Cereibacter sphaeroides 2.4.1: one gene and its partner. The protein of the gene in region 1 binds, or shares a complex with, the protein of each later gene. Links are inferred from orthologs where the notes say so. Each region holds a gene or a part of one and is shown on either strand. Other genes may lie near its edges. The genes, in order: dnaG and RSP_RS02620.

Region 1 (15,008 bases):
GGCCGGCCTCGATGCGCTTGGCGATGGCGATCTCGCCCTCGCGGCTCAGAAGCTCCACCGAGCCCATCTCGCGCAGATACATGCGCACCGGATCGTCGGTGCGGTCGAGCGTCTCGCCCTGCGTTCCCGCCACGGCGATCTCGCGCGACCCCGAGCCCTGCTCGACGAGCTCGCCCGCGGGCTCGCCCTCCTCCGCCTCCTCGTTCTCGATGACGTTGATGCCCATCTCCGAGAGCATGGCCATCACGTCCTCGATCTGCTCGGACGAGACCTGGTCCTGCGGCAGAACCGTGTTGAGCTGATCGTAGGTGATATAGCCGCGCTCGCGCGCCTCCGCGATCATCCGTTTGACGGCGGCCTGGCTCATGTCCAGCGAGGTTTCGGCGTCCTGATCCTCGGGTTTGCCGTCGTCAGTGTCTTTGACTGCCATGGATGCTCCTCAGAAGCGCGGAGGGTGGTCTTGCCGAAGCGAAGGTCGAATCGTCGGGACGATATAGCGAATCAATAGCTCGAATCACAGGAGGGGGAAGCGCCTCAGCCCCTTTTCTTTACCCAGATCTGGCGATCGATCATCTCCTGCAGCGATCTCGACAGGGCGGCCCGGTCTTCGCCAAGGTCGGACGAGTCGTCAAGACGGGCCCGTTCGGCACGATGCCGCGCCTCCGCCGCCTGCGACAGGCGCCACGTCAGCCCCTCGTCCACGAGACCCGCCAGATCCTCGACCGCCTCCTCGATTTCCTGCCGTGCGCCGCGCCGGGCCTCGAGCTTCGCGAGCTCCTCGGCCAGGCACATGCGCGCCATCTCGAGATCCCCGGGGTGGCGCACCGACGGGCAGATGCGAACATGGGTCAGCGCCAGCAGCCTTTCAAGGGCCGGGCCCGCCTCGGCACGGATCGCACCCCGCGCCGTGTCGGCCTCGGCCATGCCGGCGGCGGCAAGGAGCACCCGGTGCAGCGCCCGATGATCGGGATCGGACAGCTCCAGCGCCTCGAGCGCCGTCTCGAACTCGTGGATCAGCGTCGGATGCAGTGCGCAGGTGGCGAGAATCACGCCGAGCCGCATCTCCTCCTCGATCCGCTCGCCGGCGGCCGTGGCCAGAAGCGAGGCGCGCGTCGAAGGATGGGGCGCCACCGCCAGGGGCTCGCGTTTGCCGCCGCGGTGGAAGGCGCGCCGCGGCACAGAGGTGCCGAAGATCTCCATCCGGAGCCGGTTCAGCTCGTCGCCGTAGTGGCGCCGGATGCTCGGATCGGCGATCCGCTGCACCGCCGCGCGCAGCCGCTTGTCGAGCGCCGCACGCCGCTCGGGGCTGTCGAAGACATGGCCCTCGGTCTCGCGCCGCCACAGAAGCCCGACCATCGGCTGCGCGGCCTCGAGCACGCGCCCCATGGCGGAAGCCCCCTCGGCGCGGATCAGATCGTCGGGATCGAGCCCCGGCGGCAGCACCGCAAAGCGCAGCCCCTGCCCCGCCTCGAGAAGCGGCAGCGCCAGATCCACCACCCGCAGCGCCGCCCGGATGCCCGCCGCATCCCCGTCGAGCGCGATCACCGGCTCGGGATGGATGCGCCACATCAGCCGCAGCTGGTCCTCGGTGATGGCGGTGCCGAGCGGGGCCACCGTGGCCCGGAACCCCGCCTCCGAGAGCGCGATCACATCCATGTAGCCTTCGGCCACCACGAGCGGCTGGCCCTTGCCCGCCGCCTCGCGCGCCGGCCCCGCATTGTAGAGGTTGCGCCCCTTGTCGAAGAGCGGCGTCTCGGGCCCGTTGAGATATTTCGCCCGCGCCGCCGGATCCATCGCCCGGCCGCCGAGGCTGATCGCCCGCCCCCGCGCATCGCGGATCGGAAAGATGATACGGCCGCGGAACCGGTCATAGGGCGCGCCGCCATCCTCGGGGCGCGCGCAGAGCCCGGCCTCGACCAGCAGATCCGGCGCGATCCCCTTGCCGGTCAGCGCCTGAAACAGCGCCTGCCGTCCGTCCGGCGCGAAGCCGATGCCGAAGCGCTCCTGCCCCTCCTCGGACAGCCGGCGCCGTGCGAGATAGTCGCGCGCGGCCGATGCCGCCCCGGTGCGCAATTGCAGGCGGTAGAACTTCACCGCCTCCTCCATCACCTCGGCAAGCTGGCTCCGCCGGTCGGCCTTCTCGGCCGCCCGCGGATCGCGGGCCGGCATCGCCATCCCCGCCTCGCGCGCGAGGATCTCGACCGCCTCCATGAAGCCCACATTCTCGGTGTCCTTCACGAAGGCGATGGCATCGCCCTTCGCATGGCAGCCGAAGCAGTAATAGAAGCCCTTGCGATCGTCGACGTGAAAGCTCGCCGACTTCTCCTGATGGAAGGGACACGGCGCCCAGAAGTCGCCCTTGCCCTGGTTCGACTTGCGCAGATCCCACGTCACCTTGCGCCCGACCACCTGCGAGAGCGGGACGCGATTGCGCAGTTCGTCGAGGAATCCGGGTGGCAGGCTCATGGTCCGGTTATCGTGCCCCCCGGCACCTCTGTCCAGCGGCCTCCGCCGCCCACGACCCCCGCCCTCTTTTCATTCTGGCCCAAATATCCCGGGGGTGTGGGGGCAGCGCCCCCACTCCTGCCTCAGAGCCCCTTCGAGCGGTAGGTGGCCGCCACCCGGCGGATCGCCACGATATAGGCCGCCACGCGCAGATCCTGCGCGCCTTCCGCCCCGTGCCAGACCTCGCGCATCGACTGATAGGCGATGCGCATCGTGTCATCGAGGCCCGAGCGCACCAGCGCCAGCTCGTCCGACCCCTGCATGAACTTCTGCTTGAAGTCGGGCGCGAGCTGCCAGCCCAGCCCCTGATCCGCCGAAAGCCGCTCGAGCTCCTCGACCAGCGCGCGCGAGCGCGCCTCCTCGGCCCGCCGCTGCATCCGGCCGAAGCGGATGTGGCTGAGGTTCTTCACCCATTCGAAATAGGAGACCGTGACGCCGCCCGCATTGGCATAGAGATCGGGCACGATGACCGTCCCCTTCTGGCGCAGGATCTCGTCCGCGCCGAAGGTGATCGGGCCGTTCGCCGCCTCGATGATGAGCGGCGCCTTGATCCGCGCCGCATTCTCCCGGGTGATGACACCCTCCATCGCGGCGGGGATGAGAATGTCGCACTCCTCTTCGAGCAGCTTGCGCCCGTCCTCGACGAAGTCGGCCTGCGAGAAGCCGCGGATCGAGCCGGTCTTCATCATCCAGTGGCGCAGCTCCTCGACCGGGATCCCGGCCGGATTGACCAGCGCCCCGTCGCGCTCGATCACGCCCGTGACCTTGGCGCCATCCTCCTCGGTCAGGAACTTCGCCGCGTGATAGCCCACATTGCCCAGGCCCTGCACGATGATCCGCTTGCCGTCGAGATCGCCCGAGAGCCCCGCGCGCGCCTTGTCCTCGGCATGGCGGAAGAATTCGCGCAGCGCAAACTGCACGCCGCGCCCCGTGGCCTCGACCCGGCCGTGGATGCCGCCCGCATTGATCGGCTTGCCGGTCACGCAGGCGCGCGCGTTGATGTCGGCCGTGTTCATTCGCGCATATTGGTCGGCGATCCAGGCCATCTCGCGCTCGCCCGTGCCCATGTCGGGGGCGGGCACGTTCTGCGCCGGATGGATCAGGTCGCGCTTGGCCAGCTCGTAGGCGAAGCGCCGGGTGATCTGCTCCAGCTCATGCTCGTCCCATTCGCGCGGATCGATGCAGAGCCCGCCCTTCGAACCGCCGAAGGGCGTCTCGACCAGCGCGCATTTGTAGGTCATGAGCGCAGCCAGCGCCTCGACCTCGTCCTGGCTCACCGACAGGGCATAGCGGATCCCGCCCTTCACCGGCTCCATATGTTCGGAATGGACCGAGCGGTAGCCGGTGAAGGTGAAGATCTTGCCCCGCAGCCGCACCCCGAAGCGCACGGTATAGGTGGAGTTGCAGACCCGGATCTTCTCCTCGAGGCCCGGCGAGAGGTCCATCAGCGCCACGGCGCGGTTGAACATCAGATCGACGGATTCGCGGAAACTGGGTTCTGCGGCTTGCATGTCAGGCCTCCTCCTCGAGACGAGGCGCGGATTGCGCCCCCGGAGGAGAAGCTAGACCGCCCGCGCGGGATTTGCACCCGCTGCCGTCACGTCGGCGAAAAGCGGCGGCCCGGCGCGCCAGCCGCCGCCGCTCCGCGCGGAGGGGACAGACCGCGCCTTCGCCGTTCCGCGCGGACGGTCCTCCCGTCTCCGGACCGCGGGAACGGCCCTTTCCGTCCGCCGCGTCTCGGGGCGCAAGACGCCGCGCCAGGGCGCATGACAGGCCATAATTCCGCCCCAACCCTCCCTCAAAATGACGCCCGGACCATGATTTGGAGGTGACGCGCGGGCCCCTTCCCCCCCGCGCGGCCAAGGATATTCTGCATGACCCGACATGACCGATCTTCCGGTCCGTCCGCCCTCCGCCGGTTCGGCCGGAGCGAGGACGGCTCGATCCTGATCTTCGGGATCTTCATGCTGATCCTGATGCTGATGATCGGCGGCCTCGCCGTCGATGTCATGCGCTTCGAGTTCCAGCGCGCGCGCCTGCAGGGCACGCTCGACCGCGCGGTTCTGGCGGCGGCCAGCCTCACGCAGAGCCGCTCGCCCGCCGAGGTGGTGCGCGACTATGTGACCAAGGCGGGCCTCGCGGACTATCTCGACGAGCCGGTGGTGAATGCCAACACGCTCAATGTCCGCAGCGTGACCGCGACCGCCGCCTATTCCATGCCCACCGTCTTCATGAAGCTTCTGGACATCGACAGGCTCGAGGCCCCCGCCGTCAGCACCGCCGAAGAGCGCGTCTCCAACGTCGAGATCTCGCTCGTGCTCGACATGTCGAACTCGATGGTGACCGACGGCACCAACCCGCGCGACCGGCTGGACAATCTGAAGGTCGCCGCCAGGGATTTCATCGACATCGTGATGGCGGGGGCCAATTCCGGCCTCGACGGCGCGCCCGTCATATCGGTCTCGATCGTGCCCTATACCGGACAGGTCAATGCGGGCGCGGACCTGCTCTCGACCTATCCCAACGTCTCCCATCGCCAGCCCTACTCCAGCTGCGTGGAGTTCGCGGCGAGCGACTTCACCACGACGGCGCTGGCCAACGGCGCCCCCCTCACCGGCTCGGGCAACAGCGAGCTCTTCTCCAGCTCCTCCTCGACGCAGGCGCCCACCTACTACTGGTGCCCCGAAGAGACCGCGGCCGGCAACCCGACCGTCACGCCCTTCTCGCACGATCCCGAGGCGCTGAAGCTCGCCATCGACAGGCTGAGCGGCGAGGGCTCGACGGCCATCGACACGGGGATGAAATGGGGCGTCACGCTGCTCGATCCCTCGACCCAGCCCTCGGTCGCGGCGCTGATCGAGGACGGCAAGGTGAACGGGGCCTTCGCGGGCCGCCCCCTCGCCTACCAGAGCGGCAATGTGATGAAGGTCGTCGTGCTGATGACCGACGGCCAGCACGTCAACCAGGAACCGCGGCTGTCGAATGCGGTGAAGACCGGCGACTCCGACATCTGGGCCACCGGCTCCGCCACCGACACCAACCGCTCGTGGTCCGTCCGGCTCTCGAACGGAACCTACTACTGGAAGCGCGACGGCACCGGCGGACATTCCGGCCCCGACACGACCATCGTCACCCGGAGCTGCACCGTCGAGCAGGTCTGCACGCGCACGCGCAACGGATCTTGCACGCGGTGGCAGGATCAGCAGGTCTGCACCGATACGCCCTCGACCGTCACGGCCCACCGGCTGAGCTACCCCGACCTCTGGCATCAGGCGCGCGTGGGCTGGGTGTCGGGCCTCTATTCCAGTGCAGGCGTCAGCGGCAGATATTCCTCGTGGGTCTCGACGCTGGATCCGACCGTCAAGAACGAGCGGACCAGGCAGATCTGCGACGCCGCGCGCGCCCAGGGCATCACGGTCTATTCCGTCGCCTTCGAGGCCGAGGCCGGCGGTCAGGCGCTGCTGCAATATTGCGCGAGCACGACCGGCCATTACTACGCGACCGTCGGACCGCAGATCCGCACCGTCTTCCACTCCATCGCAAGCCACATCACCCAGCTGAGGCTGACGCAATGATCCGCTCTTTGCTGGATCGTCTCCGCCTGCGCCTCGCCTGCGAGAGCGGCAGCGCCACCGTGGAATTCGTGATCGCCGTCCCGGTGATCCTCTCAGTCGTCTTCTCGGGCTTCGAAAGCGGGATGCTGCTGTCGCGCAAGGTGCTGCTCGACCGCGCCCTCGACATGACCGTGCGCGAGCTGCGGCTGTCGCAGATCGAGAATCCGACCCCGGACCTCGTCAGGGAACATATCTGCGCCCGCAACACCTGGGTGAAGGACTGCCTGAACGTGCTGCGGCTCGAACTGGCCCCCATCGCCACCACGGGCACCTGGGCGCTGCCGACCGCGGCCCCCGAGTGCATCAACCGCGCCGCCGAGATCAATCCGCCCGACGCCTTCACGCTCGGCGCCGAGAACGAGCTGATGCTGGTGCGCGTCTGCGTGGTGGTCGATCCGCTGTTCCCGCGCCTGGGCCTCGGGCTCTACCTGCCCAAGGACCCGTCGGGCGGCGTCCGCCTCATCTCGACCTCGGCCTTCGTGAACGAGCCGCGGCGCACGAACCCGGAGAGCTGAGCCATGCGCCGCCCCCTTCTGCGCGCCTTCTGGTCCGACCGCCGCGGCAGCGCCACCGTCGAGATGGTGCTGGTGCTGCCCCTGCTGGTCTGGGCCTATCTCGGGATCTATGTCTTCTTCGACGCCTTTGCGAAGATCACCGTCTCGTCCAAGGCCACCTACACGATCTCGGACATGCTCTCGCGCCAGCGCAGCTCGGTCGACGGGACCTTCCTCGCCAATGCCCATGGCCTGTTCGACTGGCTCACCGGCGCGCGGGCGACCTCCATCCGCGTGAGCAGCATCACCTGGGACGAGACGAGCCAGAGCTACGAGGTGCAATGGTCCTTCGCCGAAGGGGGCCCCGACATCCAGACGAACGCCACCATCGGGGACTATGAGGACCGGATCCCGGTGCTGCCCGAGGGCGATTACCTCATCCTGGTCGAGACCTGGATGGATTACACGCCGCTCTTCCTCCAGTTCCTCGACCCGTTCACCTTCACCGAATTCACCGTGACCCGGCCGCGCTTCATGCCGAAGCTCGACTTCACCGGCTGACCGCGGGGCAGAGGGAAAGCCCCGGCCCTCGCCCGCCGAGCCGGACCCCTCGACGGCTCGGCGCTCACCGGGCCGAGGCGGTCTTCAGCACCATCTCGGCATACTGGTCGGCCACCTCGTCGCGCCCCATCGGCCCCATGTCGCGAAACCAGTGCGTGACGCCCGTCAGCATGGCGATGATGGCCCGCGTGGCGAGGCGGAGATCGGGCAGAGCGAACACCCCCACCGCCGTGCCGGCCCTGAGGATCGCCTCAAGACGCTCCTCATAGCGCCGCCGCAGGCCCTCGATGACGGCGAAATTCTCGGGGCTCAGGTTCCGAAGCTCCATATAGGCGATGAAGACGGCCTCGGGCCGGTCGATGTGATAGCCGATGTGGAACCGCGCGAACTGCGCCAGCGCCGCGCGCGGGTCGCAGGGTTCGGGCAGCGCCTCGCAGGCGGCGAGCAGCTCCTCCATATGGAGCCGCATCAGGTCGAAGAGCAGCGTCTGCTTGTCGGGCGTATAGAGATAGAGCGCGCCCGCCTGCACCCCCACCTCGGCCGCGATCTGGCGCATCGAGACGGCGGCATAGCCGTGCCGGGCGATCAGCCGCTGGGCCGCCGCCCGGACCCGCGGGCCCGTCGTCTCCGCATGAGATCCTGCCGTTCGCGCCATGGCCGCAGGATTATCTGAACGCCGGTTCAATTCAAGCACCCTCCGAGCCGGCAGGCCGGTCCCTTCGGTCCGACGGCCGCTGCCGCGTACTCCCCCGCCGGCCGAGGGGCCTTGCCGCCGCTGCGGCGCAAAGGCTAATCTGCGGACGCCCCAACGGAGCCTCCGATGCGCCTTGCCCTGATCCTCGCCGCGATGGCGGCCCTTGCCGGCTGCACGGCCTTTCCCGAGGTGGAGGCCCGCACGAGCCGCGCCGATGAGCCTGCCCCGCCGCTCCTGCCGCTCGACGAGCTTCTGGCGCGGGCGGGAACCCCCACCGTGACGCCCGAGACGCAAGCCAGCCTCGAAGCGCGCGCCGCCGCCCTTCGCGCGCGAGCCGCCAGCCTGCAAAGCGCGCCCGCAGAGCCCTGAGCCGCGTTGCTCTTCCGCCCGCGACCGGCTAACAGACCAGCGCATCCAGCCCGGCGCCGCCGCGCCGTCAGACAGATTTCGGAGGTTTCATGGCTGCCCCCCTGCGTCTTGGTATTGCCGGTCTCGGCACCGTCGGTATCGGGGTGGTCAAGATCATCCAGCGTCACGCCGACCTGATCGCCGCCCGCGCAGGACGCCCGGTCACCATCACCGCCGTCTGCGCCCGCGACCGGTCGAAGAACCGCGATGCCGATCTTTCGGGCTACGCCTGGGAGACGGATGCGGTGGCGCTGGCACAGCGCGCGGATATCGACGTGTTCGTCGAGGTCATGGGCGGCTCGGAAGGGGCGGCGCGCGCCTCGACCGAGGCCGCGCTGGCCGCCGGCAAGGATGTGGTGACCGCGAACAAGGCGCTCCTCGCTCATCACGGGCAGGCCTTGGCCGAGATGGCCGAGGCCGCGGGCCTCGCCATCCGGTTCGAGGCTGCCGTCGCGGGCGGCATCCCGGTCATCAAGGCGCTGACCGAGGGGCTCGCCGGCAACCAGATGCGCCGGGTGATGGGCGTCATGAACGGCACCTGCAACTACATCCTGACCCGGATGGAGACCGCGGGCCTGCCCTACGACCATGTCTTCGAGGAGGCCCGCCAGCTCGGCTATCTCGAGGCCGACCCGAACCTCGATGTCGGAGGGATCGACGCGGGCCACAAGCTCTCGCTTCTGGCCTCGATCGCCTTCGGCACCCGCGTCAGCTTCGACGACGTGCAGCTCGAGGGGATCGGCCAGATCTCGATCGACGACATCCGCCATGCGGGCGATCTCGGCTTCCGCATCAAGCTTCTGGGCGTGGCGCAGGTGTCGGGCCGCGGGCTCGAGCAGCGGATGACCCCCTGCCTCGTGCCCGCCGACAGCCCGCTCGGCCAGCTTCAGGGCGGCACCAATATGGTGGTGCTCGAAGGAGACGCGGTGGGCCAGATCGTGCTGCGCGGCCCCGGCGCGGGCGAAGGCCCCACCGCCAGCGCCGTGATGGGCGACGTGATCGACCTCGCGCGCGGACTGCGCCTGCCCACCTTCGGCCGCCCCGCCACGAGCCTCGTCGAGGCGGTGCCCGCCAAGGTCGCGGCGCCCGCGCCCTGGTATCTGCGCATGACGCTCCTCGACAAGCCGGGGGCGCTGGCCAAGATCGCGACGGCGCTCGGCGAGGCCGGCATCTCCATCGACCGGATGCGCCAGTATGGCCACGAGGGCGGCCACGCCCCGGTGCTGATCGTCACCCACAAGGCCTCTCGCGACGACATTTCCCATGCGATCAGCCGGTTCGGGGCCACGGGCGTCCTCGTCGGCGAACCTGTGGCGATCCGCATCGAAGAGGTTTGATCCCCCCTTCCCGTTCCGCTAGGGAGGGGTCGGAGAACTTGCACCCTCGAGGAAAGTGACCAATGGCAGACGCCGCACAATTTCATGACCGAATGCTTTCGCTGGGCCTCGCCCGTGTGTCCGAGGCCGCTGCCCTCGCCTCGGCTCGCCTGATCGGGCGCGGCGACGAGAAGGCCGCCGACCAGGCTGCGGTCAACGCGATGCGCGACCAGCTCAACCTGCTCGACATCGCCGGCGTCGTCGTCATCGGCGAGGGCGAACGCGACGAGGCGCCGATGCTCTTCATCGGCGAGGAAGTCGGCACCGGCCATGGCCCGGCCGTGGATATTGCCCTCGACCCGCTGGAAGGCACGACGCTGACCGCCAAGGACATGCCGAACGCGCTGACCGTGATCGCCATGGCGCCGCGCGGCACGCTGCTGCACGCCCCCGACGTCTACATGGAAAAGCTCGCCATCGGCCCGGGCTATGCGCCCGACACGGTGACGCTGAAGATGACCCCCGCCGAGCGGGTCCATGCGCTGGCCAAGGCCAAGGACGGCACCCCCGAGGATGTCACGGTCTGCATTCTCGAGCGTCCGCGCCACGAGGAGCTGATCGCCGAGGTCCGCTCGACCGGGGCCGCGATCCGGCTCATCACCGACGGCGACGTGGCCGGCGTGATCCACTGCGCCGAGGCGCATCTGACCGGCATCGACATGTACATGGGCTCGGGCGGCGCTCCCGAGGGCGTGCTCGCCGCCGCCGCGCTGAAATGCATGGGCGGCCAGATGTATGGCCAGCTCCTGTTCCGCAACGACGACGAGCGCTCGCGCGCCCGCCGCGCCGGCATCCAGGATCTCGACCGGATCTACACCCGCGACGAGCTGGTGACGGCCGACGTGATCTTCGCCGCGACCGGCGTGACCAACGGCTCGATCCTCGCCGGCATCAAGCGCGAGCCGGGCTGGGTGACCACCGAAACGATCCTGATGCGGTCGAAGACCGGCTCGGTCCGGCGGATGAGCTACCGCAGCCCGGTGAAATGACGGGCCCGGCGGCGCGCGCCTTCCTGGGGGTCGAGGCCTCCGCGACCGGGCGCCGCTGGGTTGGCCCCTCCCCCGAGGAGGACCGGCTGGCCGAGGCGATGGCGCAGACCACGCGCCTGCCGCTCGCGCTCTGCCGCACGCTGGTGCGGCGGGGCGTCCCGGCCTCCGATGCCGAGAGCTTCCTCGCGCCCGCGCTGCGCGACCTCCTGCCCGACCCGCTGACGCTGAAGGACATGGCGCCCGCCGCCGCGCGGCTGCTGCAGGCCGTGGCCCGGCGCGAGCGGATCGCGATCTTCGCCGACTACGACGTGGACGGCGGCTCCTCCGCCGCGCTGCTGATCGTCTGGCTCCGGGCGCTCGGGCGCTCGGCCACGCTCTACATCCCCGACCGGATCGACGAGGGCTACGGCCCGAACGTGCCCGCCATGCAGGCGCTGGCCGAGGCGCACGACCTGATCCTCTGCGTCGATTGCGGCACCCTCTCGCACGAGCCCATCGCGGCGGCGAAGGGCGCGGATGTGGTGGTGCTCGATCACCACCTCGGCGCCGAGACGCTGCCGCCCGCGCTCGCCGTGGTGAACCCCAACCGGCAGGACGAGGACGGGGCGCTGGGCCATCTCTGTGCGGCCTCCGTTGTGTTCCTGCTTCTCGTCGAGGCCAACCGCCGCCTGCGCGCCGAGGGCGTGCAGGGGCCGGACCTGATGGCGATGCTCGACCTCGTGGCGCTGGCGACCGTGGCCGATGTCGCGCCGTTGACAGGTGTCAACCGCGCGCTCGTGCGGCAGGGCCTCAAGGTCATGGCGCGGCGCGAGCGGCCGGGCCTCGTGGCGCTGGCCGATGTGGCGCGGATGAAGACCGCGCCCAACAGCTATGCGCTGGGCTTCCTTCTCGGCCCGCGCGTCAATGCCGGCGGGCGGATCGGGCAGGCGGATCTCGGCGCACGGCTGCTGTCCACCGAGGACCCGCGCGAGGCGCAGGCCTTGGCCGAGCGGCTCGACCAGCTCAACACCGAGCGGCGCGAGATCGAGGCCCGCGTCCGCGAGGAGGCTCTGGCTCAGGCCGAGGCGCGCGGCATCTCGGGCCCGCTCGTCTGGGCCGCGGGCGAGGGCTGGCACCCCGGCGTGGTGGGCATCGTGGCCGCCCGGCTGAAGGAGGCCACCAACCGCCCCGCCGTGGTGATCGGCTTCGAGAACGGCATCGGCAAGGGCTCGGGCCGCTCGATCGCCGGTGTGGATCTGGGCGCTTCCATCCACCGCGTGGCGCATGAGGGGCTGCTTCTGAAGGGCGGCGGGCACCGGATGGCTGCGGGCCTCACCGTCGAGGAAGGCCGCCTCGAGGCCGCGATGGAGCGGCTGGGCGAGCTGCTGGCGCGGCAGGGGGCGGCCGAGGCGGGTCCGGCGGACCTGCGGCTCGACGGACTCCTGATGCCCTCGGCCGCCACCGCGGAATTCGTCGAGCAGATCGACTCCGCAGGCCCCTACGGGGCGGGCGCCGCCGCGCCGCGCTTCGCCCTGGCAGATCAGCGCGTGACCTGCCGGCGCATGGGCGACAAGCACATGCGGCTGACGATCGGCGGCGCCGAGGGCCGGCTCGAGGCGGTGGCCTTCGGCTGCTTCGACGGGCCGCTCGGCCCGCTTCTGGAAGGCGGCGGCGCAGGCCGCTTCCACCTCGCCGGCCGGCTCGAGATCGACACCTGGGGCGGCAGCGCGCGCGTGCAGATGCGCCTCGAAGACGCGGCGCGCGCATGATTTTCACGAAGCGCGAAATTCCCTCTTGCGCTGCTCCCTGCGCCGAAATATGACCGCGCCTGTCCCGAGTGGCCCGTTCGTCTATCGGTTAGGACACCAGGTTTTCAACCTGGGAAGAGGGGTTCGACTCCCCTACGGGCTGCCACTTCCTTCCCCTTGATTTGCTGAAGTATTCCCCTTCGAGGGGTGCAGTTGTCGCGCAGGATCCGGCTCAGGCGCAGGCTTCGAAGATCGACCGGGCGCGGCCCTCGCGCTTGGCACGGTAGAGCGCCCCGTCCGCAGTGCGGCTCGCCTCGCCGAGGTCGACGCGGCCCGGCGGCAGATGCGTGGCGCCGATGCTCACCGTGACATCCACCCGCGTCAGATCTCCGATCCGGCAACTCATGGTCAGCATCCGCTGCAGCCGTTCGGCCGCGCGGCCGGCCTCGGGCGCATCGACATCCGGCATGAGCACCGCGAATTCCTCGCCGCCGAGGCGGATCACGCTGTCCCCGGGCCGCACGGCCCGGCGCAACCGCTCGGCCATCGCGCGCAACACATGATCGCCCGCCTCATGCCCGTGGATGTCGTTCACCCGCTTGAAATGGTCGATGTCCACGATCATGAGCGCGGTGCCCCGCGACCGCGCGAGGCTGTCGGCCTCCGCGAACCGGCGCTCGAAGCTGCGCCGGTTCAGCACGCCGGTCAGAGGATCGGTCTGGGTCTCGGTGAGCAGCGTCCGCTCGCGCTGCGCGGCCGCCCTCTCGCGCTGGAGGAAGGTGCCGAACACCAGCGCCCCTGTCAGATTGAGCAGGACGAGGATGGCGGCGAGCACCTCGAGCGAGTCGGTGCGCCCGACGGGCAGCCAGGCCAGCAGCACGAGGGGCAGCGAGATCATCACCGCGAGCAAGACGAGCCCCGTGAAATGGCCGAGCCCGAGCCTGCGGCGCAGCACCGGCCAGAGCGATCCCATCAGGGCCGATGCGGCCATCGAGCCGGCGGCCAGCGCGGGCATCGCGGTCGAGACGAGCGAGATCCGCAAGAGGAGGCTGACCATGAGGGCGACCGTCGCACCGAGAGGCCCGAGGAAGGCACCTGCGAAGCCGATGAAGAGCGCGCGGCTGTCCACGATGACCCCGGGGGCCACGGCGATCGATTGCATCATCTGCACGCTCGCCCCGAAGCCGAAGGCGAGGCCCAGCAGCACATGCCGCAGGCGGCGCGACAGCCCCAGCCTCTGCACGCTGCCGTAGATCAGGGCGATCATGCCCATCATGGCAAAGCTGTTGATCAGATGGAGAATGAGAGCCACCAGTTGCTGCCCGGATCAACCGGCGGATGCGCCGCCTGCGGCGACTCTTGCCCGAACCGGACGGGCTCCGCAACCGTGTCGCACCCCCGCGGAGATGCTCGGGATGAGAAGTCGGGGCCGGATGCGCCGGGGCATCCGCGCCCCTGCCATTCGCGAAGCGCGAACGGCGCGGCGCCTCAGCGGGGGGCAGTCACCGGATGGAGAACGCGGCCCGTATCCTCGTAGGCGGTGATGTTGTCGATCGTGGTGCGGGCGATGCCGCTCAGCGCCTCGCGGGTGAAGAAGGCCTGATGGCCGGTGATGAGCACGTTCGGGAAGGTCAGGAGCCGGGCGAAGACATCGTCCTGAATGGCCTTCTGCGACAGGTCCTCGAAGAAGAGGTCGGCCTCCTCCTCGTAGACATCGAGCGCGAGCCCGCCGATCACGCCGCTCTTGAGCCCGCGGATCACGGCGCTGGCATCCACCACCGCACCGCGGCTGGTGTTCACGATCATCACGCCGCGCTTCATGAGGCCGATGGCCCGGTCATCGATCAGGTGATGCGTGTCGGGCGTGAGCGGACATTGCAGGCTGAGAATGTCGGCCTCGGCGAAAAGCCGCTCGAGCGGCACATAGGTCACGCCGAGGGCCGCGCATTCGTCGGACGGATAGGGGTCCGAGGCGATCACGCGGCAGCCGAAGCCGCGCATGATGCCCGCGAAGGTGCTCCCGATGAGGCCGGTGCCGACGACGCCCACGGTCTTGCCGCAGAGATCGAAGCCGAGGAGCCCCTCAAGGGCGAAATTGCCTTCGCGCACCCGGTTGAAGGCGCGGTGGGTGTTGCGGTTGAGCGTGAGGATCAGGGCCACCGCATGTTCGGCGACCGCGTGGGGCGAATAGGCGGGCACGCGCCCCACCGTCATCCCGGCGGCCTCGGCGGCCGCCAGATCGACATGGTTGAAGCCCGCCGAGCGCAGCGCGATCAGCTTCGTGCCGGCCGCGGCCAGCTCGGCGATGACGGGCGCCGTCACCTGATCGTTCACGAAGGCGCAGATGCAGTCGGCCCCGCCGGCGAAGCGCACCGTCTCGTCGGACAGGCGCGCCTCGATGAAGGCCAGCTGGTGCCGGCCCTCGTTGGCGGCGGCGAGAAACTGGCGGTCATAGGGCTTGGCGCTGAAGATGGCGACGTCCAAGGCAGGCTCCTTCCGATCATTTCGCGAAAGGCTAATGCGATGGCGCGGGGGTCCGTCAACCCCGGGTGGTCTTCGCGGGGCGACGGCTGCGCCTCCTGCCCAATGCTGCGGCGGGCCGCAGGGTCCGGGATCGCCCCCGCGCCGGCTTGCGGAGGC
Region 2 (14,926 bases), 1.6 Mb from region 1 along the record:
AGAAGGTCCCGATCCTTCCACGCCGCCGGATTGCCGGTGGTCAGCAACTGGTCGCCCACGAAGATCGAATTTGCGCCCGCGAGGAAACACAGCGCCTGCAGCTCGTCGCTCATCTCCGTGCGCCCGGCCGACAGCCGCACGACCGAGGCCGGCATCAGGATGCGGGCCAGCGCCACGATCCGCACCAGCGCGAAGGGATCGACCGCCTGCGCGCGGCCCTGCACCGGAACGCCCTCGATCTCGTTCCAGAGGTTCACCGGCACGCTGTCGGGATGCGCGGGGAGGGTCGCCAGCGTCACCAGCAAGGCGATGCGGTCTTCCTCGGCCTCTCCCATGCCGAGGATGCCGCCGCAGCAGACCTTGATGCCGCCCCTGCGGACCTGCTCGACGGTCTCGAGGCGATCCTCCATCGTCCGCGTGCTGGCGATCCGCGCGTAATAGGCGGGCGAGGTGTCGATGTTGTGGTTGTAGAAGTCGAGGCCCGCCGCCTTTAGCCGCGCGACCTGCCCGGGCGAGAGCATCCCCAGCGTCATGCAGGTCTCGAGCCCCAGATCGGCCACGCCCCGCACCATGTCGCAGAGCCTGTCCATGTCGCGGTCCTTGGGGCTGCGCCAGGCAGCCCCCATGCAGAAGCGCTGCGCGCCGGCGGCCTTGGCGCGCCTGGCGGCGGCCAGAACCTCCTCCGTCCCCATCAGTTTCGTGGCCTTCACCCCGGTGTCGTGATGGGCGGACTGCGAGCAATAGCCGCAATCCTCGGGGCAGCCGCCGGTCTTGATGCTCAGAAGGCTCGCGGTCTCGATCGCAGTGGGGTCGAAATGCGCACGGTGGAGCGTCTGGGCACGGTGCATCAGCTCGGGGAAGGGCAGGGCGTGGATCGCCCTCGCTTCCTCCAAGGTCCAGTCGGTCCTGAGGGCGGGGCGGATCATTGCCCGCGTCCCTTGAAGCGCGCGAGCGCGCCGACCAGCCCGGAGGCCAGGGCCAGCTTGACCAGATCGCCCAGGATGAAGGGCAGGAAGCCCGCCGCCAGCAGGGACGCGGCCGGCACGAAATGGGCAAGCCAGGCGAGGCCGGTGGCGTAGACTACGGTGAGCCCCGCAAGCATGGCCAGGAAGCGCACTATCGCCCCGCGCCCCTCCGCCAGCCAGCCGGCAAGGCCCGCGCCCAGCAGGTAGCCCGCAAGATAGCCTCCGGTCGGCCCGGCCATGTAGACAAGCCCGATGCCGCGCTCCGGCGTGCCCGAAAAGACCGGCATCCCCAGAGCGCCGGCCGCCAGATAGGTCGCCATCGCCGCGAACCCGAGCCTCGGGCCGAGCGCTGCGGCGAGGAAGAACACCGCGAGCGAATGCAGCGTCATCGGCACCGGCCAGAACGGGATCTGGATCTTGGCGCCGAGCGTGATCAGCGCCGCGCCGCCGAGCGCCAGTGCAAGGCCGCATCCGAGCGCTGCGGGACGGCCGATGGAAGGGGTGAGAAGCGCCAAGGGTTTGTCCTCCGGAGATAGGGTCGAATCTATCTATAATCAGGAGGGAGCCACGCTGCTCTGGCAACGTTAATTATAGATAATCAGTCGTGAATGTCGTAAGTTCCAGGCCTGTCTCCGTTATTTGCGGATGGCCTGCGCCGTCCGACCCAGCCGACATGGCGGGCGAGCGTGGAACAGGCGAGGTCGGTCTGCCCCTTGCGCAGCGCATCGAGGATCGCGCGGTGGTCGTGATCGGTGCGCGCCTCCCAGTCGCGCCGCCAGGCTGCGAAGAGAAATCGCGCGCTGGCCGCCTGCAGGTCGTCGATGGTCCGCAGCAGGCGGGGCATGCGGCAGGGAGACAGGATCAGCCGGTGGAAATGGCGGTTTGCCTCCTCCCACTCGCGGACCGTGCTGGCCGAGTCTCCGCGGCGCGTAATTTCTTCTGCCTGCAGCAGAATGGCGCGTGTCAGGTTGGGGGCGGCATGGCGCAGGGCGAGGCTCTCGAGGCTGGAGCGCATCTCGGCGACCTCGCGCAGCTCGGCCACGTCGAACTCGGTGACGCGGAAGCCGCGCCTCGGTTCGCTCTCGGCCAGCCCCCTGGTCTGCAGCTCGCGAAAGGCCTCGCGCACCGGCACATGGCTGGCGCCGAACTCGATGGCGACATGATCCTGCCTGAGCCGCGCGCCGGGCGGGATCTCGCCCGAGATGATGCGATCTGCAAGGATGCGGGCGATGCGGGCGGATTGAGTTTCTTCCGGGCTGTGCTGCATGATTTATAGATAATTGACGCGGAATGGCTTGTCGACGGCTGAGGCTGCCGCTCAACGTCTCCCATCACTGTTCGCCGACGTCAGGCGCTGGAGAGGCAACGCTCCGAAGGCATTTTCCCTACCGCGGCTTGACCCGCGCGGATCCGCTGGGCCCGCAGTGGGACAGCGGCGGGTCGGGTTGGGTCAGCTTCGCGCACCGATCTTTGCCGGCTCCGTCTCACGTTTCTTGAGCCCAGCGGCTGCGGCAGGGCGTCTGTCAAAGCTCTGCGTCTCATGATACGAGGTCCCTTCTCGCATCGCGCGCGCGGGGGATCTGCTGCCGGCTCCCTTAGGTTGGCGTACACCGAAGCGAGCCCATGATGACCTTCTGACATGGCGCATGGGACGCATCGGGTCCGATGGCGAGATCGGCGTGGATGGAACATGACGGACCGAAACGAGACGAAGGCGAGGGGAGTATAAGTGACTGAACTGAAGCAGCCTTCGTCAACGGCCTGCCGCCTGTCAGTGGCTCCGATGCTGGACTGGACCGACCGCCATTGCCGCTTTTTCCACCGGCTGATGACGCGGCGCGCCATGCTTTATACCGAGATGGTCACCGCGCCCGCCGTCATTCACGGGCCGCGCGACCGGCTTCTCGGGTTCTCCGAGGCGGAGCATCCCGTGGCGCTGCAGCTCGGCGGCTCCGATCCGGCGGAGCTTGCGCAGGCGGTCCGGCTGGCGGAACCCTATGGCTATGACGAGATCAACCTCAACGTGGGCTGCCCCTCCGACCGTGTGCAGTCCGGCTGCTTCGGGGCCGTGCTGATGGAGCGGCCCTCCCTCGTTGCCGACTGCGTGGCGGCCATGATCGCGGAAAGCCCGGTGCCCGTCACCGTCAAGTGCCGGATCGGCGTCGACGAGCAGGAGCCCTCCGAGGTGCTGCCCGCCTTCCTCGAGACCGTGGCCGCTGCCGGTGTGCGGCATTTCGTGATCCACGCCCGCAAGGCCTGGCTGCAGGGGCTGAGCCCACGGGAGAACCGCGAGATCCCGCCGCTCGATTACCCGCTGGTGATCGCCATGAAACGCCGTTTCCCCGAACTCACGATCTGTCTCAACGGCGGGGTGGGCAGCCTTACGCAGGCCGAGGCGCTGCTGGCGCAGGGGCTCGACGGCATCATGATCGGCCGTGCCGCCTATAACGAGCCCGAGCTGCTGCTCGAGGCCGACCGGCTCTGGGGCGAGGAGCCGCCGCGCGATCTCGCGGCGGTGCTGGCCGACATGCGCCCCTACATCTCGGCGCATCTCGAGGGCGGCGGACGGCTGCACCAGATCACCCGGCACATGCTCGGGCTCTTTGCCGGGCGGCCCGGTGCCCGCCACTGGCGGCGCATCCTCTCCGAGGGCGCCGCCCGGCCCGGGGCAGGGCTCGCGCTTTTCGACGAGGCGCTCGAGGCGGTGCAGCCGCGCGCGGCCTGACGTTTCCGAAGGGCGGGCCTCTGGCCTTCGCGGCCGACGCAGGCTAAGGCGGGGCGCATCCCCGCAAGAACAGGCTCGCCATGACCGAACTCTCGCTGCTCCTGCCCATGCTGGCGCTCCTCCTCGCCATCGGCGCCTTCGCGGGGATCATCGCGGGCCTTCTCGGCGTGGGCGGCGGGCTCGTCCTCGTGCCGGCCTATCTCTATGCCTTCGAGGCGATGGGCTACGGCGGGCCCTCGCTGATGCGCGTCTGCCTCGCCACCTCGCTCGCCACGATCATCGTGACCTCGCTCCGCTCCGTCCATGCCCACCACCGCAAGGGTGCCGTCGATCTCGAGATCCTGCGGCGATGGGGCCTCTGGATCGCGCTCGGCGCGGTCGCGGGCACCTTCCTCGCCTCCAGCATGAAGTCGGTCGTCCTGCAGGGGATCTTCGGCGGCGTGGGTGTGGCCGTGGGGCTCTACATGGCCTTCGGCAAGACGAGCTGGCGGCTCGGCGAGAGCCTGCCCCAGGGCGCGGCGCGGGCGGCCACCGGCACCGGAGTGGGGCTCCTGTCGGTCCTGATGGGCATCGGCGGCGGCACCTTCGGGGTGCCGCTCATGAGCCTCTTCAACGTGCCGATCCACCGCGCCGTGGCCACCGCGGCGGGCTTCGGCGTCATCATCGCCCTGCCCTCGGCCGCGCTCTTCCTCTTCACGCCCACCGATGCGGCGCCGCCCCTGACGGTGGGCGCGGTCAACTTGCCTGCCTTCGGCATCACCATCGCCATGACGCTCTTGACCACGCCCCTCGGCGTGAAGCTCGCCCATGCGATGGACCCCAAACCCCTCAAGCGGGTCTTCGCCGTCTTCATCATGATCGTGGCGCTGAACATGCTGCGAAAGGCGTTCCTCGCCTGATCCGCACAGCGGGGCGAAGGCAGGCCTGCACCCGAGCGTCGGAGCTCGCCCCAAGCGGTGCAGCACCGGACCGGCGCGCGAGCTTCAACCGAACGCTCCTGCAAACTCCTGCCTGATCGCCGCCGGGTCGGGATAAAAGCGCCCTGCCACGCAAGAGCCGGAAGGCACGGCGCAAAGGGCACCTGTCGCGGTCCTGCCGATCTCCGAAGGAGCGCGCCAGTCACCTGATGCAAGCGCGTGGGCTGCCTGTGTCTTCCGCGGCAGCGCCGGAGAGCGGGGGCTCGATGCCCCCCGAGCCGGCCCCTCTCGGCGCGTCAGTAGCTCTCGATTCCCTGCTGCCAGGGCCGCACGAGATTGCCGAACCGCGTGAAACGGCCTTCGAAGCTCAGTTCCACCGAGCCGATGGGCCCGTGGCGCTGCTTGCCGATGATGACTTCGGCCTTGCCATGGACCTGCTCCATGATCGCCTGCCACTGGGCCATCTTCTCCATCTCGTGGTCGCCGGGCTTCTCGCGCTCGCGGTAATATTCCTCGCGGAACACGAACATCACCACGTCGGCGTCCTGCTCGATCGAGCCCGACTCGCGCAGGTCGGACAGCTGCGGCCGCTTGTCGTCCCGGCTCTCGACCGACCGCGACAGCTGCGAGAGCGCCACCACCGGGATGTTCAGCTCCTTCGCGATGGCCTTCAGCCCCTGCGTGATCTCCGAGACCTCCTGCACGCGGTTGTCGCGCGAGCCGCCCGAGCCCTTCAGCAGCTGGAGATAGTCCACCATCAGCACGTCGAGCCCGTGGGTCCGCTTCAGCCGCCGCGCGCGCGCCGCCACCTGACTGATCGGCAGGGCCGGCGTGTCGTCGATATAGAGCGGGCAGGCCTCGAGCGCCTTCGCGGCCTCGACGAAGCGGCGGAACTCGGCCTCGGTCATGTCGCCGCGGCGGATCTGCTCCGAGGGAACCTCGGCCGCTTCCGACAGGATCCGGGCGGCCAGCTGCTCGGCGCTCATCTCGAGGCTGAAGAAGCCCACCACGCCGCCCTCGATCGCCCCTTCCGCCCCGTCGGGCAGGCGCCCGCGGCGGTAGGCCTTGGCGATGTTGAAGGCGATGTTGGTGGCGAGCGAGGTCTTGCCCATCGAGGGGCGCCCGGCGAGGATCAGAAGGTCGGAGGGATGCAGCCCGCCCAGCTTCTTGTCGAGATCGGCAAGTCCCGTCGAGATGCCGGCAAGGCCCCCGTCGCGCTGGTAGGCCGCATTGGCCACGTTCACCGCGTCGGTCACGGCCTTCAGGAAGCTCTGGAAGCCGCGCTCGGCCTGGCCCTGTTCGCCCAGCCGGTAGAGCTTCTGCTCGGCCTCGACGATCTGCTCCTTCGGCTCCGACGCCACATCGACCCGCGCGGCCTTGGCGGCGATGTCGCGTCCGAGCCCGATCAGCTCGCGCCGGACAGCCAGATCGTAGATCATCTGCGCATAGTCGCGCGCGGCGAAGGCCGAGATCGCCGCCCCCGCGAGCCGCACGAGATAGGCGGGCCCGCCCAGTTCCTTCAGCCCCGCATCCTCCTCGAGGAAGGCCTTCAGCGTCACCGGCGAGGCGAGCGCATTCTTCTGGATCCGCGCCGCCGCGATCTCGAAGATGCGCTGGTGGACCGGATCGAAGAAATGCTCGGCCCGGATCACCGAGGCGATGCGGTCGAAGATGTCATTGTTGGTCAGGATCGCGCCGAGCAGCTGCTGCTCGGCCTCGATGTTGTGCGGAAGCACCTCCGGAGATTTCTCCGCCTGAGGCTCCCGGAGCGCCCTGACCTCGTTCATGACTCTGCCCTCTGCTCTCGTTGCGCGGGCGCCACCTTCAGCGGGCGCCCTTCCTGTCTCGCTGGCCCCTGATACCCCCGAACGGCCGTGTCGGGCAGGGGGTATAGGTTCGGGGACGATCCGGCCTGAAGCCTGTGGACAAGCTGTGGATCGTTTTGCGGTCTCCACAGCCTACCACATATCGCTGCGCCTTCAGCCCGAAAACGCAGGCTCTGGGCCGCACTTCGGGCAGGGCCCGGATTCGCCCACAGGCCCCGTGCCGCCTCCGTCAGAGGCTCTTCGTCGGATCGGCCGGTTTCCGCGCGTCCTGCCAGTCGCGGGGGTTGGACAGGAAGCTCTCGACCTCGGCCAGCGTGCCCGCGTCGAACGTGCCCGAGGCGCGCGCCTCGGCCAGCACATCCCACCAGGTGCACAGATGATGCAGCGTGACCCCGTGCGCCTGCAGCCGTCCGATCGTTTCGGGAAAGATCCCGTAGTAGAAGATCACCGCCGTATGGGCGCAGCTGGCGCCCGTCTCGCGGATCGCATCGACGAACGAGAGCTTCGAGCCGCCGTCGGTGGTCAGATCCTCGACCAGAAGCACGCGCTGACCCTCGGTCATGACCCCCTCGATCCGGGCGTTGCGGCCGTAGCCCTTGGGCTTCTTGCGCACATAGGTCATGGGCAGGCCCAGCCGCTCGGCCACCAGCGCCGCGAAGGGGATCCCGGCCGTCTCGCCGCCCGCGATATTGTCGAAGGCCTCGAAGCCCGCGTCGCGCAGAAGCGTCACCGCCATGAAATCCATCAGCGTCGACCGGATGCGCGGATAGGAGATCAGCTTGCGGCAGTCGATATAGGTGGGCGAGGGCAGACCCGAGGCCAGCGTGAAGGGCTCCTGCGGGCGGAAATGCACCGCCTCGATCTCGAGCAGCATCCGCGCCGTCAGACGGGCGATCTCCTCGCGCGGCGGAAAGGAGGTGGGGATCATCGGGATGGTCCTTTCATCGGGTCCGCCTGCGGCGGGAAGGGGTCAGGGTTCGACGTGCCACAGAAGCGGGAAGCCGGGATCGAAGACCGTGACCGGCCCGGCGCCCGTCTCGATCTTGCCGGGCAGCGCGAGAGCCGCCCCCTTGCGCAGGGTGATGCGCTCCTCGTTCGCCGGCAGGCGGTAGAAGGCGGGCCCGTGGAGCGACACGAACCCTTCCAGCCGGTCGAGCGCGCCCTCCTCCTCGAACACATGGGCGAGGATCGAGAGCGTGTTGGGGGCGGTGAAGCAGCCCGCGCAGCCGCAGCCGCTCTCCTTGGCCGCATCGACATGCGGCGCGCTGTCGGTGCCGAGGAAGAAGCAGGCCTCGCCCCCCGTCGCGGCAGCGCGGAGCGCCAGCCGATGCGTCTCGCGCTTGGCCACCGGCAGGCAGTAGTAATGCGGCCGGATGCCGCCCGCGAGGATGTGGTTGCGGTTGATGATCAGGTGATGCGTGGTGAGCGTGCCGGCCATGTCCGGCCCCCCGCCGCGCACATAATCGAGCCCCTCCCGCGTGGTCACATGTTCGAGCACGACCCGGAGCCCCGGCGTCGCGCGCCGGATCGGATCCAGCACCCGGTCGAGGAACACGGCCTCGCGATCGAAGATGTCCACGGCCGGATCCGTCACCTCGCCATGCACGCAGAGCGGCAGGCCGATCTCGGCCATGGTCTCGAGCACGCCGCGCACCCGGTCGAAGTCGCGCACGCCCGAGGCCGAATTGGTCGTGGCCCCCGCGGGATAGAGCTTCACCGCCGTCACGAGGCCCGAGGCCGCCGCCGCGCGCACATCGGCCGGATCGGTCGTCTCGGTCAGATAGAGCACCATCAGCGGCTCGAACCGCGCGCCCTCGGGCAGGGCGCGCAGGATCCGGGCCCGGTAGGCCTGGGCCTCCGCCGCGGTCACCACCGGCGGCACGAGGTTCGGCATCACGATGGCGCGGGCGAAGTGCCGTGTGGTTTCGGGCAGCACCCCCTCCAGCATCGCGCCGTCGCGCAGGTGGAGGTGCCAGTCGTCGGGGCGGCGCAGGGTCAGGCTCTGGGTCATGCCTGCCGCCTACTGCAAAGGGCGGGCCTTTTCCAGTGAGTCGCGCAAGCCCCCGCCGCTCGCGACCTTGGTCGCAGACCGCGGCCCCGCGCTTGACCCGGGCGGCGCGGCCCGCCACCTTCGGCCCATGACCGGAGTGCCGCCGTGACCCAATCCCTGCCCGCCTCGATCAACGCCGCCGCAGCTCTCCTCGCGGGGCAGGGCTATGTGAGCGACCGGGCGCTCTCGACCGTCGTCTTCCTGTCTCTGAAGCTCGGCCGGCCGCTCTTTCTCGAAGGCGAAGCCGGCACCGGCAAGACCGAGATCGCCAAGGCGCTGGCCGCCGCCCTCGGGCGCCGCCTGATCCGGCTGCAATGCTACGAGGGGCTCGACGCGGCCTCAGCCGTGGCCGACTGGAACTTCGCCGCCCAGATGATCGCGATCCGCACCGCCGAAGCCGCGGGCGGGGCCGACCGCAGCGCGCTCCGCACCGAGCTCTTTATCGAGGAGTATCTGATCGAGCGCCCGCTCCTGCAGGCCATGCGCCCCCAGCCCGGCGGCGCCCCGGTCCTGCTCATCGACGAGCTCGACCGCACCGACGAGCCGTTCGAGGCCTTCCTGCTCGAGGCGCTCTCGGACTTTCAGGTCACGATCCCCGAACTCGGCACCATCCGCGCGCCCGAACCGCCGCTCGTGATCCTCACCTCGAACCGGACCCGCGAGGTGCATGACGCCCTCAAGCGCCGCTGTCTCTATCACTGGGTGGATTATCCCGATTTCCCGCGCGAGGCCCGCATCCTCGCCGCCCGCGTGCCCGAGGCACAGGAGCGGCTCAGCCGCGAGATCGTGGCCTTCGTCCAGCGCCTGCGCCGCGAGGATCTGTTCAAGCGCCCCGGCGTGGCCGAGACGATCGACTGGGCCAAGTGCCTGCTCGCGCTCGACGTGATCGAGCTCTCGCCCGAACTCATCGCCGACACGCTGGGGGCGCTCCTGAAATATCAGGACGACATCCAGAAGATCCAGGGCTCCGAGGCGCGCCGCCTGCTCGACGAGGCCCGCCGCGACCTCGCCCCGGCATGAGCCTCTTTCAGTCTGGCGCAAATATCCTCGGGGGGGCCTCCGGCCGCGGCCGGAGGCGCGGGGGGCAGACAGCCCCCCGGCGCGGGCGGGGACGGAGCTGAGACATGGAGTTTGAGGCCCCTGCCGACGGCAGCCTTGCCCGCAACATCCTGTGGTTCGCCCGCGCCCTCCGCAAGGCGGGCCTGCCCATCGGATCGGGCCGGATCGCCGATGCGGTCCGCGCGGTCGAGGCGGCGGGCTTCACCTCGCGCGAGGATTTCTACTGGACGCTCCACGCCTGCTTCGTCTCCCGCCCCGAGCATCGGGCGGTCTTCGCGCAGGTCTTCCGCCTGTTCTGGCGCGATCCGCAGTTCCTCGAACAGATGATGAGCCTCCTCCTGCCGCAGCTCCGTGGGGTGCAGGAGGACCGGCCGCCGGAGCCGGCCGAGAAACGTGCGGCGGAGGCGCTTCTCGACGGTGCCGAGCGTCCCGAGCGCGCGGCCCCCGACCCCGAGGGCAGCCTGATCGAGATCGACGCCTCCGACACCGCCTCGGGCGAGGAACGGCTGCGGCGGCTCGATTTCGAACAGATGTCGGCCGAAGAGATCGCGGCGGCCCGGCGCATGCTGGCGCGCCTGTCGCTCCCCGTTCCGCCGATCCGCTCGCGGAGGCTTGTCGCCGCGGCGGGCGGGCCGCGGGTCGATCTGCGCCGCACGCTCGCCCGCGCCCTGCGGCAGGGCGGCGAGATCCCCGCGCTCGCCCGCCGCCGCCCGGCGCTGCGCTGGCCGAACCTCGTCGTCCTCTGCGACATCTCGGGCTCAATGTCGCTTTATTCACGGCTGGTGCTGCAGTTCATCCATGCGGTCGCGAACCGGAAGGGTCAGGGCTGGGCGCGGGTCCATGCCTTCACTTTCGGCACGCGCCTGACGAACATCACCCGTCACCTGCGCCGCCGGGATGTCGATGCGGCGCTGGCCGCCGCCGGAGCCGAGGCGCAGGACTGGTCGGGCGGCACCCGCATCGGCGAATGCCTGCACATCTTCAACCGCGACTGGTCGCGCCGCGTGCTGGGGCAGGGGGCGGTGGTGCTTCTCATCACCGACGGCCTCGACCGGGGAGACCCGGCGGCGCTCTCGCGCGAGATGGAGCGGCTGCATCTGTCGGCGCGCAGGCTGATCTGGTTGAACCCGCTGCTGCGCTGGGAGGGCTTCGCCCCGCGCGCCGGCGGCATCCGCGCCATGCTGCCCCATGTGGACAGCCTGCGCGCCGCTCACTCGGTGGCCTCGCTCGAGGCTCTGAGCGAGGCACTTTCGCGGCCCTGAGGGCCCCCGATCACACATCTGTTATCTCCGTCTCTCATACGCCGGGGGAACGCAGTCGGCGCCGGTCGGTTGATGCGCCATGCAGATCCGATGCCGAGAGGCCGAGATCACAGAGAGAAAGGACAGACGATGACCTTCAAACTGCTCCAGACCACCGCCGCCCTGTCGCTCGGCCTCTTCGCCCTGCAACCGCTTGCGGCTGCCGCGCAGACGACGACCGAAGACTGCATTCCGAGCGCCAGCGTGACCTGCCCGCCGGGGGCCTCTTCGGTCCCGGGCACCGAATCGCCCGGCGGCACCGATGACTCGACCGCTGCCGCGCCGGTGGATTCGACCTCGACCGGCGGCGGCGCCTCGGGCAGCACCTCGACCACGCCGATGGTCCCGGGTGCGGAAGCGCCGGACGGCACGGACGATTCGACCGCTGCCGCGCCCGTCGATCCCAGCTCGACCGGTGGCGGCCTTACGACCGAGGGTATGGCACCCAGCGTTCCGGGCACCGAATCCCCGGATGGCACCGACGACTCGAACGCCGCCGTTCCGCAGTAACGTCGGGCCTCTCAGAAGCCTTACTCCTGCCGCCGCCCGATTGGGCGGCGGCTTTTTTCATTCCACGGGCAAAGGCCCTTCGGGCGCCGGTCCAGCACTGGCATCTGTCCGCCTGTCGCTGCGCCGGACGGAACGAAAACAGGGGCAGACGGTTCTCAAGCAGCATGAAAGGTCCGGTCGCCAAAACCCGGATCAAGGATGAAAGGATTTTCCGATGAAGAGCCGTCTTATGACGACCACGGCTGCGCTGTCGGTCGCGCTTTCCACTTTCCAGCCGCTGCCCCTGATGGCGCAGGATGCCAACAAAGCTGTCTGCGCGCAGAACCCCGACCTGTGCCCGCCCAGGCAGAAGCGGGGCGAGGGTGCCCAGAAGCGCAAGGAGCAGGAGCAGGCGAAGGAGAGGCGGAAGGAAGAGCGTCCCGCCGCGCGTGCGGCTCAGGAGGAAGAGGGCGCGGCTGCCCGCGCGCGCCGTGCCAACCGCGAGCAGGTGGAAGAGGGCGGTCAGGCGCGCCGGCCTGCAGCCGAGCAGGACGCTCCCGCCCGGGGCGACAAGGCGCGCGCCCGCGCGCGTGACAGCGAAGACGGCGCGGCGCGTGCCCAGGCGGAGGGGAATGCGGCCGACGACACCCGCCTCCTTCAGGAGGGGAACGGTCAGGGCGATGCGGCTCGTCCGGCCAAGCGGGCGCGCCCGGCCGAGGAAGAGCGCCCTGCCGACCGCGAGCGGGCGGGTGACCGCGCCCGCGCGGCCGAAGAGGGCGGCGCTGCCCGGGATGCCGTCCGCGCCGGCGACGAGCGCCCGGCCGCCGGTGCCGAAGGCAGGAAAGCCCAGACCCGCGAGGCCTCGCCGGACGGTGACGGCCCGGATGCCGAGGAGCTGCGCCGCAGGCTGCAGGGGGAGGCTCCCGCCAAGGACCGTCAGGCGCGCGGCGACCGCGATGGCGGCGCGGCGGCCGATGAGGAAGGCGGCAGGAACGCTGAAGCCCGCGGCGACGGGCAGGCCCGTGATGCCGAGGGCCGCGATGCAGAGCGCCCGCGCAACCGAGACGCGGAAGGCCGCGATGCGGACCGCGAGCGCAACCGCAACGCCGAAGACCGCACCCGTCCGGCCGATGCCCAGGCCCGCGACGGCCAGGGTCGCCAGCAGGCCGGAGACGAGGCGCGGCGCGCCCGTCAACAGCAGCCCGAGCGCGAGGAGGCGCGGAAGTCGCTGGCCCGCATCCTCGAGAGCGAGGATCAGGGCGAGGAGTCTGCGGCTGCGGCGGCCGCCTCTGCCGAGGATGCGAGTGAGGCTGCCCGCGAGGCGCGGCGTCAGGCCAATCGTGCGGAGCGCATCACCGAGGAGAACAGCCGCTCCAGCAACGAGGAATTTCGCACGCTGCTGAACGGCAACCGCGACAAGAAGAATGACGACGACGACGATGAGGGCGGCCTCTCGAACTTCGAGAAGTTCGGCCTGCTCGCGCTCGGCGGTCTCGCGGTGGGGACCCTGCTCAACAACAACCGCGGCGAGGTCGTCTCGAACAGCGGCGACCGGGTCGTCGTGCAGCGGTCGGACGGCACCTATTCCGTGCTGAAGGACGATGACACGCTGCTGCGTCGTCCGGGATCCGAGGTGGTGACGCAGTCCTTCGACGACGGCTCGACCCGCTCGGTCGTGACCCGCGCCGACGGCACCCAGATCGTGACGATCCGCGATGCGTCGGGCCGCGTGCTGCGCCGGACGGCCGTCGACGGTCAGGGCCGCGAGGTCATGCTGATCGACGATCTCGAGTCTTACCAAGCTGTCGATGTCTCGCGTCTGCCCGAACCGGCGCCGGTCTACAGCTTCGTCCAAACGCGGGACCAGCGAGACCTGCGGCAGGCTCTGGAACAGACCCGCACGCGCGATCTGGACCGGACCTACAGCCTGCGCCAGATCCGGGAATATCGCGAGGTGCGCGCGCTCGCTCCGGCGATCGACGTGGACCAGATCACCTTCGACACCGGTTCGGCCGCCATCGATCCCGACGAGGCCGAGAAGCTCGCCTCGCTGGGCCAGACGATCGCCGACATGATCGCCGAACGTCCCGAGGAGGTGTTCCTGATCGAGGGCCATACGGACGCCGTGGGCGATGCTGCATCGAACCTCGCGCTGTCCGACCGGCGGGCCGAGTCGGTGGCGCTGGCGCTGACCGAGTATTTCGACGTGCCGCCGGAAAACATGGTCGTGCAGGGCTACGGCGAAGAGGATCTGCGCGTCGACAGCGACGGGCCGGAGCAGCGCAACCGCCGCGTGGCGGTCCGGCTCATCACGCCGCTGATGCAGACGGCGTCGAACTAAGCCGGCGGGGGTCTGCCCCCGTCGCCTGCCAGCCTCGGGCCGCCATGCCACCTTTTGGCACTGGCGGCCCCTCCGTGCCCCGTCGCATGATCGCTGAAACAACGGGGAGGCAGCCTTGGCCGGCCACGACGATATACCCGAACTTGCGCTCGACTGGCACCGCGCGGGTCGAGCGCCCGTGATTGCCACGGTGCTCGAGACCTGGGGCTCGGCGCCGCGGCCCGCGGGAAGCCAGCTCGTGATCGCGGACGATGGCGAGATGATGGGCTCGGTCTCGGGCGGCTGCGTCGAAGGCGCCGTCATCGCCGAGGCGGCAGAGGCGCGGGCCGACGGGCGCCCGCGGGTCCTGACCTTCGGGGTGTCCGACGACGAGGCCTTCGCAGTGGGCCTTGCCTGCGGCGGCACGATCCGCGTGCTGGTCGAACCCGTGGGCTCCGCCCTGCCGGAGGCCGTTCTCGCCGATCTCGTGGCGGCGCGTGCGGGCCGACGGCCGGTGGCGCTGGTCTTTCACCCTGAGACGGGCGGGCATCGGCTGGCCGGCCCCGAAGAGGCGTCCGTGGCGGCCCGGCTCAGGTCCGACCGGTCGGGACTGGAGGAGGACGGCCGCTTCATCGGTATCCACAATCCGCCCCTGCGTCTGATTGTGGTGGGGGCGGTCCATATCGCCCAGCCGCTCGTGGCCATGGCCCGGATCGCGGGCTACGGGCCCACGCTCATCGACCCGCGCAGCGCCTTCGGATCCGAGGCGCGCTTCCCGGGCGAGACCATTCTCGACGCCTGGCCCGACGAGGCGCTGGCCGGGCTCGCCCCCGACGCGCGGACGGCGGTGGTGACGCTCACCCACGATCCGAAGCTCGACGATCCGGCGATCCTCGCCGCCTTCGACAGCCCCGCCTTCTACATCGGCTGCCTCGGCTCGCCGCGCACCCACGCGAAGCGGCTCGACAGGCTGCGAACGGCCGGCGTGCCCGAGGCGCAGATCGCGCGCATCCATGCGCCGGTGGGGCTCGACATCGGCGCGCGCAGCCCGGCCGAGATCGCGCTGTCCATCCTCGCCCAGATCACCGAGCGGCTGAGGCGCGGCTGATGCGCTTCGGAGCCGTTCCGCTCGACGAGGCGCAGGGCGCGGTCCTCGCCCATTCCGTGGCCCTGCCCGGCGGGCGGCTGCGCAAGGGCCTTGTGCTCGGTGCCACGGAGATTGCGGATCTGGCGGCGGCGGGGCATCGGGAGGTCATGGCGGCCCGGCTCGACCC

What was found.
Region 2: the proteins of dnaG (region 1) and RSP_RS02620 are in contact, whole or in part, in a crystal structure (PDB 2R6A), measured with the Geobacillus stearothermophilus proteins. The link is inferred for Cereibacter sphaeroides 2.4.1 from one-to-one orthologs. Residues at the interface, in WP_049624496.1 of Geobacillus stearothermophilus: Lys456, Leu457, Leu458, Pro459, Ala460, Asn463, Ala464, Leu467, Leu535, Leu536, Ile537, Ala538, Gln544, Glu545, Asp548, Tyr549, His552; in WP_033016901.1 of Geobacillus stearothermophilus: Ser13, Glu15, Ala16, Gln18, Glu91, Leu92, Asp94, Ala95, Val96, Pro97, Thr98, Ala99, Ala100, Asn101, Tyr104, Tyr105, Ile108.

The regions. Positions count from the first base shown.
Region 1 is NC_007493.2:2,126,543-2,141,550, forward strand. What follows is about bases 1-2,965. They hold dnaG (DNA primase), read right to left. Parts: upstream 2,467-2,965; coding sequence 535-2,466; downstream 1-534. Other genes in these bases: rpoD (RNA polymerase sigma factor RpoD), read right to left, coding at 1-430; RSP_RS10275 (Glu/Leu/Phe/Val family dehydrogenase), read right to left, coding at 2,589-2,965. Outside these bases: more of RSP_RS10275, read right to left, coding at 2,966-4,016; RSP_RS10285 (TadE/TadG family type IV pilus assembly protein), read left to right, coding at 4,380-6,080; RSP_RS10290 (TadE/TadG family type IV pilus assembly protein), read left to right, coding at 6,077-6,634; RSP_RS10295 (TadE/TadG family type IV pilus assembly protein), read left to right, coding at 6,638-7,174; RSP_RS10300 (TetR/AcrR family transcriptional regulator), read right to left, coding at 7,239-7,829; RSP_RS10305 (hypothetical protein), read left to right, coding at 7,995-8,237; RSP_RS10310 (homoserine dehydrogenase), read left to right, coding at 8,327-9,613; glpX (class II fructose-bisphosphatase), read left to right, coding at 9,676-10,641; single-stranded-DNA-specific exonuclease RecJ, read left to right, coding at 10,638-12,389; RSP_RS10330 (GGDEF domain-containing protein), read right to left, coding at 12,601-13,680; RSP_RS10335 (2-hydroxyacid dehydrogenase), read right to left, coding at 13,857-14,852. UniProt on the Escherichia coli protein: RNA polymerase that catalyzes the synthesis of short RNA molecules used as primers for DNA polymerase during DNA replication.
Region 2 is NC_007493.2:520,825-535,750, forward strand. Bases 4,150-7,032 are described here. They hold RSP_RS02620 (replicative DNA helicase), read right to left. Parts: upstream 6,395-7,032; coding sequence 4,904-6,394; downstream 4,150-4,903. Other genes in these bases: RSP_RS02615 (sulfite exporter TauE/SafE family protein), read left to right, coding at 4,150-4,589; RSP_RS02625 (orotate phosphoribosyltransferase), read right to left, coding at 6,663-7,032. Outside these bases: biotin synthase BioB, read right to left, coding at 1-926; RSP_RS02600 (biotin transporter BioY), read right to left, coding at 923-1,480; RSP_RS02605 (GntR family transcriptional regulator), read right to left, coding at 1,564-2,232; tRNA dihydrouridine(20/20a) synthase DusA, read left to right, coding at 2,695-3,690; more of RSP_RS02615, read left to right, coding at 3,771-4,149; more of RSP_RS02625, read right to left, coding at 7,033-7,361; pyrC (dihydroorotase), read right to left, coding at 7,404-8,444; RSP_RS02635 (AAA family ATPase), read left to right, coding at 8,589-9,503; RSP_RS02640 (vWA domain-containing protein), read left to right, coding at 9,608-10,804; RSP_RS02645 (hypothetical protein), read left to right, coding at 10,934-11,353; RSP_RS02650 (OmpA family protein), read left to right, coding at 11,568-13,673; RSP_RS02655 (XdhC family protein), read left to right, coding at 13,789-14,760; RSP_RS02660 (molybdopterin-binding protein), read left to right, coding at 14,760-14,926. UniProt on the Escherichia coli protein: The main replicative DNA helicase, it participates in initiation and elongation during chromosome replication. Travels ahead of the DNA replisome, separating dsDNA into templates for DNA synthesis.